DNA from 2 places in the Terribacillus aidingensis genome. Region 1 is predicted to be linked to the other one. Evidence: predicted binding sites of a transcription regulator. Region 1 holds the regulator's gene; the other holds the start of a gene.
The links. The regulator Rex, encoded in region 1, represses fermentation and respiration genes when NADH is low (regulators of the CRP and FNR family bind a similar motif). The targets are predictions, from matches to a motif close to TTGTGAAATATTTCACAA.

Region 1 (6,681 bases):
GCTAGTATCCCTGCTGCTATCAGCGCAAGGTTAGATGCTGATACAAGCACTTCCAGTGTCTGTCCGCGGCCCAGTGCGTACAGAACCAAACCGATACCAATCGTAACGAATACAAAACCGCCCTTGTCGAAGCGGCGCTTCGGATCAGCGGCTGTGGATTTCAAGTAACGACTAGCCATCAGTAAACCGAGAAGGCCGAACGGCAAATTAAAAGCAAATAGGAACGGCCATGGTAAGTAAGCAATCAGCACACCGCCAATCGTCGGGCCGATTGCTGGAGCTACCATTGCCGCTACGCCATATACACCGACTGCAAGTCCGCGCTCCTGCTTCGGGAAGGCCTGGAATATGAGTGCCATTGATATCGGCATCATCAATCCACCGCCGATTCCTTGAATAAAACGCGCCGTGATGACAAATGGCAGACTGCCGGAGAAAATACCAAAGATGGACCCTGCGAGGAATACAACAAGACCTAATAAGTAAATACTTTTTTTCCCGAACCGATCCCCAAGGTAGCCGGTAACAGGCATCGTCATACCCATTGCAACCATGAAAATCGTCAGTATCCAGCCGACACTGACAGCATTGGCATCGAATGTAGAAATCAATGTTGGCAGCGCCGGATTCAGCATACTATTGTTCAAAATAACAGTGAAAGTCCCAAAAAGGACAGCTACAACGACCAACCACTTGGATTCTAGTTTACTCACATGCATACTCCCAACTGTTTTTGCGTTTCACTCCAGTTGGTAACGCTTCCTATTTTACGACCAACACTGGGCAATTCGCTCTTTTGATCACTTCTGTACTTACACTTCCAACTACAAGCTTCTGAAAGCCATTTAAACCTCTTGTTCCTATTACAACCAAGTCAAACGCACCATTGTTTGCCTTATTGGCAATTGTTCTACCCGCATCTCCACGTTCGATGGTACGGGTATAGGGAATATTCGCATTCTGCAGTACCGCTTCATTTGACTGGATACGAAGTTCTCCGTCCCGGTTCCTATCATCCGGCTTTACCTGCTGCAGAACAATCTCGCTATTTTTTATATCTTGTATGACATGGGTAACTTCCAGCTGTACAGGCTTTGTGCTGGCCTGACAGATTTTGATTACTTCTTCTGTCGCTCTCATTGAGTGCTCTGAACCGTCGACAGCCAATAGGATTTTCTCATACATACTAGCGCCTCCTACAACTATGATAGTAGCCTTTTCCCTTAAAACAGCGCTAACAAACGAGGAGTCGCTATTACTTCGATACCCGAAACTTATCTGTATGATATTTACAATATCATTAAAATTCCTTTTATAGAAGTGTGAGATGATAAAGAAAAGACTTTAGGGGGATTTTGCTTGCTTGCCAATACCATCCGTTTCCTTATCATTTTTCTCTTGCTTACCGGAGTCACTGTCTGGATATTTGCTGCTTTCAAACCTTTTAAGCAGGATGCACTTATTGAAGATACTATAAGACAAATCGAAGTGTATGTTCCAGAAGCCACTAATTCATCTGTGACGGTTACAGATAAGGAGCGGGTCGATTATATACTGAAATGCATCAATACATGCAAACGCGATGAAATGCGTCCTGAAGCTTCCTATTCAGCCTTTGATGCCACAGTGATTCTATATGGGGAAGAAGACGATTATGAAATCGGCATTTGGCAGGGAGGCAGTACGGTCAGTTTTGTGTATGATGGCACTATAATCGATAGTGTGTTTGAACCTTTTCCATTGTAATACAAAAAAAGCCGTCCTTTTTATATAGGCGGCTTTTCTTGCGGTATTGACAACTTCATGTTCGCTGCAGAAACGATTTTCTAATCTATAACCTGCATTCGTTCATTAAACTTCGTTGGATAAGACAAGAAGCCTAGCAGGGTACTTGTCACAATGGCTGTTGTAAGCAGCAGGAAGAGAATCAGGAGCTGGAACATAACTGCCTGGAGCGGATCTGCTCCGGCAATGATTTGACCGCTCATCATACCTGGCAGCTGAACTAGCCCAATCGTTTTTTGGCTTTCTATCGTGGGAATAGTACTTGCCTTAATGGATGCCAGCAGGGAGCGTTGAATTGCTTGCTTCGGTGTGCCGCCCAATGAAAGGATAAGCTCTGTTTCCTCTCTTCTGGACGCCACTTCTGAAGTGAAGCGATTCAAAAACAAAATACCTAGCACCATAGAATTCCCTATAACCATTCCGCTTAATGGGATGATATATTGTGCAGTTGGAGGAGTAATCTGAAGTCCTAAAAGAATCCCTTGTGTCAGTACTTCGATTACAATGAATGTAAGCACCAGTTTCCATGTAATGCCTCTGATAGATGCTCCTTTTTTTCTTGCATTTTGTACTGCTGCACCGATCATGAGCGCCACCATCAGGAAAATATAAAGGATATTACCGGAATCGAAGATAAACTGCAGCACATAGCCAACTGCAAACAGCTGGATAATGGAACGGACTGTTGCAATGACCGTATCTTTTTCGAGTCCCAGTTGTAATGTCTTAGATAAGAAAAGTGGAATAAGGACAAATAACAGAGTGAGTAACAAAGCAAGTGCATTCATTTTTCCTCCTCCATGACAAAGTGCTTAACGGCATCATTCTCTGGATGGTCAAGTATGGCAATCGGTCCTGCTTCGGCAATCGTGCCATTTATCATGACCCAGACTTCATCTGCAACCGTTTTTGCTTGTTCCAAGTTATGCGTGATCCAGATGATCGTCGTTCCATTCTCTCTATTGACCCGCTTCATCAGATTCTCAATATCCTGCCTAGAAACTCGATCCAAGGAAGAGGTGATTTCATCCAGCAGTAAAATCCCCGGCTCATTCAGCAGTGTTCTAGCAATAGAGACCTTCTGCTTCTGCCCGCCTGATAAATCCCTGCTATTCTGATTCAAGATATCAGGTTCCAAGCCTACCAACTGTATCATCCGCTCTGCCTCATCATCAGACAGCTCCTTTTCAGAGAGCTGTAATGGCAATGCCAGATTATCACGAACGCTTCCTTCAAGCATGATTGCTTGTTGGAGAACAATACCGACATGACGACGTAAGCTCACAGGATCAAACGTTACGATTTCCTTCCCATCAATCAGGATATTTCCGCCTGAGGGTGACAGTAATCCATTGCATAATCGAAAAAGTGTCGTTTTCCCTGCGCCTGATGGGCCGATTATTGCTGTAATCTTCCCCTTTGTGAACGCACCTGTAATATCATGGATGATATGGTTTTTCTCCGTTTCATACGTCACATTCTCTAATGTGATGGCTTCTTGATGCTCCATGCTTACACTTCCCTTCAGCTTACATTTCTTGTGTCTCTGCCTGATCTTGATTTAGCCGTGAATAATACGATAAAAACATGAATTGATTCCAGTTTGACTTTCTAAAGAAAAAGCACCTCTGTATGAGAGGTGCTTGAATTAATAATGCTTCAAAAAATAAACTAATGACTGCAATTCAATAGCCAAATCGATATGGTGAACACGAATATTGCTCGGTACCGCAATACGCGCTGGCGTAAAGTTCAGGATTCCAGCAATACCGCATTCGACAAGACGATCGGTGATTGCTTGTGCAGCATGCGCTGGCACCGTCAGGATCGCTGCACTAACATTGCTGATATATTGTTCCAGATCGTCGATATGGTATACAGGGACACCACCGATATTATGATCAACTTTTCCTGGATCCGTATCGAAAGCCATTTCTATTTTTGTATTGTTATTCTTCGTAAAGTTATAATTCAGGAAAGCTGTTCCAAGATTACCGACCCCGATGAGCGCCACTCTTGTGATCTCATCTTGATCTAGTGTTTTCCGGAAGAAGTTCAGCAAGTACTCTACATTATAACCATAGCCTTTTTTACCAAGTGCTCCGAAATAGGAAAAGTCCCGGCGGATTGTAGCTGAGTCTACTTTAACCGATTCACTGAGTTCTTTTGAAGAGACTCTTGTCTTCCCCTGCAGATGCAGACTGTTCAGAAATCGATAATAAAGCGGCAACCGCTTTGCCGTAGCTTTTGGTATTTTATTTTGGTCCATATACATGCTCATTTATCCTCCTAAAGCCTGCAGCTTCCAGAAGGGAACTTCGTGCAGCCATGCAGCTGATCAAAAAGGCCTATCGGACTAGAACGCTTTCGTTCTGTTACCTTCTGTCGTATATGATCAGCACCTATTCCTAAAGAATGGAATAATGGATGCAGACAGGTTCCTTTCTCGCATCTGTAAGGAGTTGCAGATGCTGCCTGCGGCTTCGTCCTTGAATTGTTACATATGATACTTTCACAAAGTACGATTATAGTTAACAACTTATTCTAACAGATTTGAGAAGGAAAGTCTTGTACAGATTCACAAAGACGTACCTTGTCTCCATTTTAACAAATTCATTTCTGATGTCCATCAGCATGAATGCGAAAAGCGCTGGAATTCGGTGCTTGCTACTGTTTTGTCACATAGGATACACTGATAGTATGAGGTGAACAGAATGATTTTATTGCAAGCTAACAATATAACGAAACTATTTGGCGCAGACGTCATTTTATCTAATATAAAACTGGAAGTGCAAACACAGGACCGATTAGCCATTGTCGGACGAAACGGTGCAGGAAAATCGACCTTGCTGAAGATCCTTGCAGGGGAATTAAGCTATGACGAAGGAAATGTATTCTTAGCAAAGGATGCCACTCTTGGGTATTTGGAGCAGCATACCGGCTTGGAATCTGAAAAAAGCATCCTGGAAGAAATGAAAACTGTTTTCGCAGATCTTATACAGCAAGAGGAAGAGCTGCGCCGTCTGGAAGAAAGGATGGGAGATCCTGAACTTATTTCAGACGATACTGCCTACCAGCAGCTTCTAACCAATTATGATACAAAACAGCAGGCCTTCCGCTTGAACGGAGGCTATCAATATGAAGCAGATATCCGTTCTGTACTGAACGGTTTGAGATTCGGAGATAAGGACTTGTCCACACCGATAGGTTCATTAAGCGGCGGTCAAAAGACGCGACTTGCATTAGGTAAGCTTCTCCTCCAGAAACCAGACGTGTTAATACTGGATGAGCCGACTAACCACTTGGACATTTCTACCTTGGACTGGCTGGAAGGATATTTGAGCAGCTACCAGGGTGCTGTCGTAGTTGTATCGCACGACCGTTACTTTCTCGACAAAACCGTCAATACCGTCATTGAGATAGCTCATAATCACTCTGTTCGTTATAAAGGAAATTACAGTAATTATCTTGAACAGAAAGCTGCCAATTTCGAGCGGGAGCTGAAGCAATACGAGAAGCAGCAGTCCGAAATTAAAAAGATGGAAGAATTCGTCCAAAAGAACATCGCACGTGCCACAACGACAAAGCGCGCGCAAAGCAGACGCAAACAGCTGGAAAAGATGGAGAGAATCGATCGGCCGCTTCATGATGCATCTTCTGCGAAACTCACATTTGATATTGATCGGCGGAGCGGAAATGATGTATTAAAGGTAAAGGACTTGTCCTATCAGTATCCGGAAAGTACCTCCCCTGTCTTCGAACACGTTACCTTCCATATGAATCGTCAAGACCGCATTGCTCTTACTGGACCGAATGGAACTGGTAAGACGACTTTGCTCAAGACTATCATTGGAAAGCTGCCTGCTAAGTCCGGTCATGTGGAACTTGGGACAGGCGTCAGCATCGGCTATTACGACCAGGAGCAGACAGAATTGCATTCCTCGAAGAGTGTCCTTGCCGAGCTATGGGATGAGTATCCACTTATGGATGAAAAGGATATCCGCACAATTCTTGGCAATTTCCTGTTCACTGGCGATGATGTCCTCAAAGTCGTCAACACGCTAAGCGGTGGTGAAAAAGCACGTCTTGCCCTTGCGAAGCTGATGATGCAGAAATCAAATCTCTTGATCATGGATGAACCGACCAACCACCTTGATTTAGACAGCAAGGAAGTATTGGAAAGTGCATTAGCCGACTATCCGGGTACTATACTCTTTGTCTCACATGACCGATACTTCATGAATAAAGTTTCCACACAAGTACTGGAAATGGCGGACAAGCAGATTATATCCTACTTGGGCAACTATGATTATTTTATCGAAAAGAAACAAGAGAAGCAGGAAATTGCTGCTCTGGAGGCTTCTGCTGCAGAAACGAAACAAACAACTGTTACACAGGAGAGCAAATCCTCTTATCATCAAGATAAGGCAATAAAGCGGGAAATACGGAAACGGGAACGGCGCATTTCGGAGCTGGAAGAGAAGATAGCCGAACTGGAGACTGAGATTGAAAGCAATGAGACTTTGCTCACAGATCCGGACATTTTCCAGGATTATCAGAAGGCCCAGGAAATCACTGAAAAGAATGAGGAACTTCAGGCAACACTTCTGGAAGTGATGGAGGAATGGGAAACACTTAGCGAAGAACAAGAAAGTTATACACAAGACTAAATGCGTTTTCATTGTTGATTTAATGGGATATACACAAGGTTATACACAATATCCACAGAATCCACAGAGGTTTTCCACTGATTTATCCACTTCTTTACCTGGTACTAATAGTGGGTTTTAATAAGTTATACACAATTCAGAATATGTAATGTGAATAAAAAAAGCATCGTTTTCTTCATGAAAACGATGCTTTTTATTATAACGGCATGGATGCCTTGGCATTCAT
Region 2 (6,681 bases), 1.6 Mb from region 1:
ACCCACTTGTACGACGAGCGGAAGAATGTCGTGCATCGTTCCTTTGCCTTCCCACCCAAAGTTTCTGCAAACATTGGTGAAACGTACAGAAGCAGGGTCACCGATTATGCCATGCTCTGTCTCGTACCCAGCATACCGAAGTAATTGATGATTCCAAATCCGGATATTAGCATCCGGTGAGAAGATAGTGATCATCGGCTTTATTATTCCATCATTTGTAGCTTGTTCAATATGATCGAACAGCTTCTCCATTACCTCCTCTGCATTCGTGGCTTCCCGTGCATCTCTTACAAGAAGGCCATTCCAGAACAAGCGGCCGATACAGCGGTTCGAATTCCGCCATGCCATTCTAGCTCCGTGCTCAAGCTCTTCAGCCGTATGGTTATATGTAGAGTTTTTGTTTATTTCATTTTTGATCTCAGACAGGCGCTGTTGTATTTCTTTATCTGATTTCCCGAGTTCTTGATAGCTTATCTGGATGAATTCTGTTGCTTCTTCCAATAGTTCTTGCATAGCAGCAGCCTCCTTTAGTCAGCTTGTAGTATAGCATGTGGGAAGTAAAAAGGCGTTATTAGGCAGAAATTGTAGAAAAAGGTTCATGAACGGCACATATTAGCCGATAAATAAAAAAGAGAGGAAGGGGGAATTATGATGAAAAAAAGACAAGCCATTAGTGTGTTGAGTACAGCATATCTTTATGCCATTTTGCTGTTTCTGCAAAATGAAAGGGTTTTCTTGTTCGAGTGGTGGGTTAATCTAATAATCGGACTTGTTTTGGCCGGGGGAAGCTTTACTTATGTTTTGCTATCCAATAATCAAACAGAAGAAACAGCAGCTGAACCTGCCGCAGAGATTCCATTTCCACAGGAGACAGCAGCGACGGTTGAGCCGGATATAGAACCAGAAAGAGATTCGGCATCTGATAAGCTGGAACAGACAGGTGAAGCGCTGAATCAAATTGTAACCGCTTTAGAAGAAGTTACGATCGGTTCAGAGAATCAATCCCATGCTTCAGCTGAGTTAGCTGGAACAATGCAGAAGTTCGCTGAGAATGTCATGATGGTGGCGTTAAAAGGGGAAGAAGCCAAGCAGGTTGCTGGTGAGATGGATGCATTGACTAAAGAAGGCGCATCTCATATGGATGATTCCGTCAATCATATGGATACGATAACAAGCAAAATTACATTCTCCTATGAAAAAGTAATCGGCTTGAATGGGAAGACAGATCAAATCAGTGCATTGCTCCAGGCAATCAAGGATATTGCCGAACAGACGAATCTGCTTGCGCTGAATGCTGCCATCGAAGCGGCACGGGCAGGTGACCAGGGTCGCGGATTCGCAGTGGTGGCAGATGAAGTGCGCAAGCTTTCCGATCAAGTCCGTGTTGCTGTAACGGACATAACAGGTGTATTCCAAGCCATCCAGACAGAATCCAAGGAAGCTGTCGATGCTCTTGGTGCAGGAAAGGAAGCAGTTGTTGCCGGATCTGATAAGATCACAACGACCCAAAGCACGTTTGAACAGCTGCAAGCAGAGATCACCATAACGAGCAATCAAATTGAAGCGATTTCAGCAGCTATGTATGAGGTTCTTGATAACACCCGTGGTGTAACTGACAGTATCAATAGCATCGTATCTGTCGCGGAACAGAATGCAGCAAGTATGCAGGAAGTGACTGCTATTACGCAGGATATACAACAAAACTTCACGAAGTAATTCTAAAAGCGGCCAGCGGGTCGCTTTTTTTATCCCAGCTTCGATTCCCTCCTAGCTTTTAAATACTATTTACCTCTTGAAATTACCCCTCCTGCAAAGCGTTAAAACCTGTTAAATTATTTGGATGCGCTTCCTATAAATTTTTTGTTAAATGACCGGGTTATGGTTTGAATAGAGGGCTTTTCTGTTGTATCGTTAGCGGATATTATGTCAGAAAAAAGGAGGAGTTAACATGTCTCTAGCAGGCAGACAATTTAAACCTACGACAGTGATTGCCGTATTGATGGTTTGCGCTTTTTCCATCGGAACAACGGAATATGTCGTCACTGGCGTACTTACCCATATCGCGTCGGATCTCGGTGTGACAATTGCATCAGCGGGTCTTGTTGTCAGCATGTATGCACTTGGTGTGGCAATATTCGGTCCGCTTATGACAACCTTATCTGTCAAATTGCCAAGGAAGCCGATGCTGCTTCTGTTTATGCTGATTTTCATCATCAGTAATATTATTAGCGCGACAGCACCGAATTTTACAGTGCTGCTTATTTCGCGTGTCGCTTCCGCTTTTATGCACGGTCCATTTTTCGCGCTCGCTTTTGTCATGGCAAGTGACCTTGTGGAACCGCGTAAACGTGTCCAGGCGATTGCCGCCGTCAATGGTGGACTTACTATCGCGATCATGATCGGTGTCCCATTCGGAGCTTATCTTGGCTCACTGATAGAATGGCGTCTCGTATTCTGGCTAATTGCAGTTCTCGGAGTGTTAGGATTAATCGGGCTGCTTATTTGTGCACCGAATACAAAGCCGGCAGAAACGCCGCGTATCAAGCAGGAGCTTAGTGTATTCAAACATAAACAGGTGCTGCTGACGATAGCTATCATCATATTTGGCTACTCAGGTGTGTTTACTGCCTACACGTTCATTGAACCGCTGCTGCGGTCGGTTACTGGCTTTGGAGGCGTCGGAATCATGATCAGTCTCTTCTTCTTCGGAATGGGGAGCGTAATTGGTAATTTTTCAACGCCGCGGCTAGCTGCTGGCAATGTGACTAGAACGTTAATCTATGTATTTGCAACGCTGACTGTCATTCTCCTATTGTTCCCGCTGGCAACACCATATGCGATCACTGCTGTTTTAATTATTGGCCTGTTTGGTGCCGGTGCTTTTGGAACAACTCCTTTATTGCAGTCAAAAATCGTTATGGCAGCAAAAGAGGGCCCGACGATTGCAGCAGCAGCAAGTGTGTCAGCATTCAATCTGGCGAATGCTGGCGGTGCTTATATAGGCGGACTTGTGCTGGATGCAAATCTCGGCTATACATGGCTTTCTGTTATCGGAGCCGGTATTTCTATCATTGGAATTCTATTATCCGCAATATCTTATCGAGAAGAGAAAAAGCAACCAGAAGCAGCCTGAATAGTATTGCAAGGTCCAATACCTTCCTTCATACTAGAATAAATTTCTAGGAGGGGAAGCAGCGATGAATCCAATATTAAGAGATTTCAAGACTACTATTGAGACAGAGCGTCTTATCATCAGGCAGCCTAAAATCGGTGATGGCAAAGCTATGAACGAAGCTATCAAAGCATCTCTGCCGGAGCTGCAGCTCTGGATGCCATTTGCGCAGGAACTGCCGACTCCGGAAGAAACGGAGGAAAATATCCGGCAGTCGGTCGCAAATTGGATCAATCGGACCAATCTGCGAATGCTCATTTTCCGTAAGGATACTGGAGAATTCATTGCATCCAGCGGTTTTCACGGGATAGATTGGGATGTTCCAAAAGTAGAAATCGGATATTGGATGGACACACGTCATACGGGACAGGGATTTATGACGGAAGCCGTTGAAGCTCAAACGGAGTATGCCTTTACAGAGCTTGGTGTCCGGCGGGTTCAGATACTATGCGATGAAGAAAACAGTGCAAGCCGGGCTGTTCCGGAACGGCTCGGCTATAAGCTGGAGGGGATACATTATTCTGACAGCCTGCATGTAGATGGTAAGACTGTTCGCAATACGGTGTATTACAGCAAAACCAGATAATGGCTGGTAAACCAGAAATAGTTGCAGATTTACATGAAACGTTCAAATTTTGTTCACTACTTATTCTTATTCTCTCTTTTTGCCGGTGTTAGAATGAAAAATGAACTGTTTACTTACCAGGCAAGTCTGGTCTTTTTGGCTGCTTTGTATTACACTAGTTTCTGGATTGTTGTCAGACACTGTCTATTCGGCAGTGTGATTGTGTGTTTCCAGCTGAGTTTCTGCCACTCCTGCGGGAATGCGGAAGTTTCATTGTGAAATACTTATCAAAACCCTATTATAGCGGATATGGTTGTTTTCCTATGCAGAGGGAAAACAACCGTTCTCGTGAATTCAGGTAAAGAAAGGAAGGGAAGCAGGCGCATGCTTAAAAAATTGAAACCCTTAAGTCTTCTATTGTTCCTTGCCCTGCCGCTAATGCTCGCCGGCTGTTCTACACCGGAAGTGCTTGATCCGAAAGGACCAGTGGCAAGTCAGCAGAGTGACCTTATTATTCTATCAATCATCTTTATGCTTACAATCGTTGCGGTTGTATTCGTACTTTTGACGATTATCCTTGTCAAGTACAGAGAAAGAAAGGATCACGACAAGTACAGCCCTGAACTACACGGCAGCATGCTGCTCGAGACTATCTGGACGATCATCCCGATTATCATCGTAGTAATTTTGGCTGTCCCTACTGTCAGAACGATCTATTCACTAGAGGAAGCGCCTCAGCCTAAGACGGCTGAAGCAGCGCAAGAAGACCCTCTAGTAGTACATGCAACATCCATCAACTGGAAATGGGTATTTACCTATCCAGAAGAAGACATCGAAACAGTGAACTATCTGCATATTCCGATTCACCGTCCGGTGGAATTCAAATTGACATCTGCCGATTCCATGGCTGCTCTATGGATACCAAGCCTAGGCGGTCAGAAATATAACATGGCAGGCATGCAGACAACTCTTTATCTGCAAGCAGACCACGTTGGCACGTACGATGGACGAAACGCTAACTTCACAGGTGAAGGCTTCAACGAACAACGATTCAAAGTCTACGCCGATGAAGAAGCTGATTACCAACAGTGGGTGGAAGACGTACAAAACTCCGCTCCAGAACTGACACAATACGAGTATGACAATCTTTTGATTCCTGGTGTTTATGAGGACGGAACAGCTGAATTCAATGGTACGCACTTGCAATGGATTGACCATTCAAAAAATGCGGACTACACATTGGAAGCATGGGATCGCTTAGGCTATGAGCCGAAGAATCCGCATGCAAAAGACAAATCTCAAAATCTCTTGCGTGAAGACGAAATTCCGTACTATCAGCAAGACAATACTGTAGACAACTCGGATGAAGACATGGACTCTGAAGAACATGCACATGCGGGTCATGAGTAACAGAGAGAGGGGGAAGAGTTTTGGACTTAAAATGGAATGAGTTTATCATTACCGGCGATCCATTGATTTTGGGCGCACAGATCAGCATCTTGCTCGGTGGAATCGCCGTTGTAGCTGCCCTTACTTACTTTAAAAAATGGAGTTGGCTATGGAAAGAATGGCTGACTTCCGTTGACCATAAGAAACTGGGTATCATGTATATCCTTAGTGCCCTATTAATGCTTTTCCGCGGCGGTATCGATGGTTTGATGATCCGTACGCAGCTTGCGAAGCCAGGGATGGAATTCCTGGATCCGCAGCACTATAACGAGGTATTCTCGACACACGGTGTTATCATGATCCTTTTCATGGCGATGCCATTCTTGATCGGTTTGATCAACTACATCGTACCGTTGCAAATCGGTGCACGTGACGTTGCATTCCCGTATTTGAACAACTTGAGCTTCTGGACATTCTTTGTCGGTATGGCTCTATTCAATATTTCCTTCATCATCGGTGGTTCACCTGATGCCGGTTGGACTGGTTATACGCCGCTTGCGACGAATGAATTCAGCCCAGGCCCTGGTCAGAACTACTACTTGCTAGCAATCCAGATTGCTGGTATCGGTACATTGATGACAGGTATCAACTTCTTCGTTACCATCCTTAAGATGCGTACGAAAGGTATGACACTAATGAAAATGTCCATGTTCACATGGACATCATTGATCACAATGCTGATCATCATCTTTGCATTCCCAGTGCTTACAGTTGCACTTGCTATGCAGACATTTGACCGTTTATTCGGTTCCGTACTCTTCACCTTGCAAGGTGATGGTAACCCGATGCTTTGGGTCAACCTATTCTGGGTATGGGGTCACCCTGAAGTATATATCGTTATTCTTCCTGCGTTCGGGATCTTCTCTGAGATCATCTCGACATTTGCAAGAAAACAGCTATTCGCTTACAAAGCGATGGTTGTGTCCATTGTGACGATTTCTGTATTGAGCTTCCTTGTATGGGTTCACCACTTCTTCACAATGGGTAATAGTGCTGAAGCGAACAGTTTCTTCTCTATTACAACAATGGCTATCTCTATCCCGACCGGGGTTAAGATATTCAACTGGTTATTCACGATGTATCGAGGACGTATTACCTTTACGACTCCGATGCTTTGGTCCCTTGCTTTCATCCCGAACTTCGTAATTGGCGGGGTAACAGGGGTAATGCTTGCGATGGCAGCAGCTGACTATCAGTATCATAATACGTACTTCCTAGTATCTCACTTCCACTATGTGCTGATCTCGGGTACTGTATTTGCTTGTTTCGCAGGTCTGATTTACTGGTATCCGAAAATGTTCGGACATAAATTGAACGAAAAAATCGGTAAATGGGCATTCTGGATTTTCGTTATCGGCTTCAACGTATGTTTCTTCCCTCAGTATTTCCTAGGGTTGGACGGTATGCCAAGACGTATTTCCACTTATTTGCCAGAAGATGGCTGGACAGGATTGAACATGATCTCCACAATCGGTGCGTTCCTGATGGGTCTTGC

Region 2: the regulator Rex is predicted to act here: its motif matches at 4,011-4,028, upstream of qoxA (cytochrome aa3 quinol oxidase subunit II).

What each region holds. Positions count from the first base shown of each region.
Region 1 covers NZ_CP159996.1:452,859-459,539, reverse strand. The annotation lists gene ABXS78_RS02575 (MDR family MFS transporter) at 1-713, opposite strand, end outside; gene ABXS78_RS02570 (universal stress protein) at 763-1,185, opposite strand; gene ABXS78_RS02565 (hypothetical protein) at 1,360-1,746, shown strand; gene fetB (iron export ABC transporter permease subunit FetB) at 1,827-2,573, opposite strand; gene ABXS78_RS02555 (phosphate ABC transporter ATP-binding protein) at 2,570-3,295, opposite strand; gene ABXS78_RS02550 (redox-sensing transcriptional repressor Rex) at 3,434-4,060, opposite strand; gene ABXS78_RS02545 (ABC-F family ATP-binding cassette domain-containing protein) at 4,500-6,455, shown strand; gene tsaD (tRNA (adenosine(37)-N6)-threonylcarbamoyltransferase complex transferase subunit TsaD) at 6,652-6,681, opposite strand, start outside.
Region 2 covers NZ_CP159996.1:2,395,815-2,402,495, reverse strand. The annotation lists gene ABXS78_RS12710 (nitric oxide synthase oxygenase) at 1-513, opposite strand, end outside; gene ABXS78_RS12705 (methyl-accepting chemotaxis protein) at 649-1,716, shown strand; gene ABXS78_RS12700 (MFS transporter) at 1,949-3,133, shown strand; gene ABXS78_RS12695 (GNAT family protein) at 3,198-3,758, shown strand; gene qoxA (cytochrome aa3 quinol oxidase subunit II) at 4,122-5,147, shown strand; gene qoxB (cytochrome aa3 quinol oxidase subunit I) at 5,168-6,681, shown strand, end outside.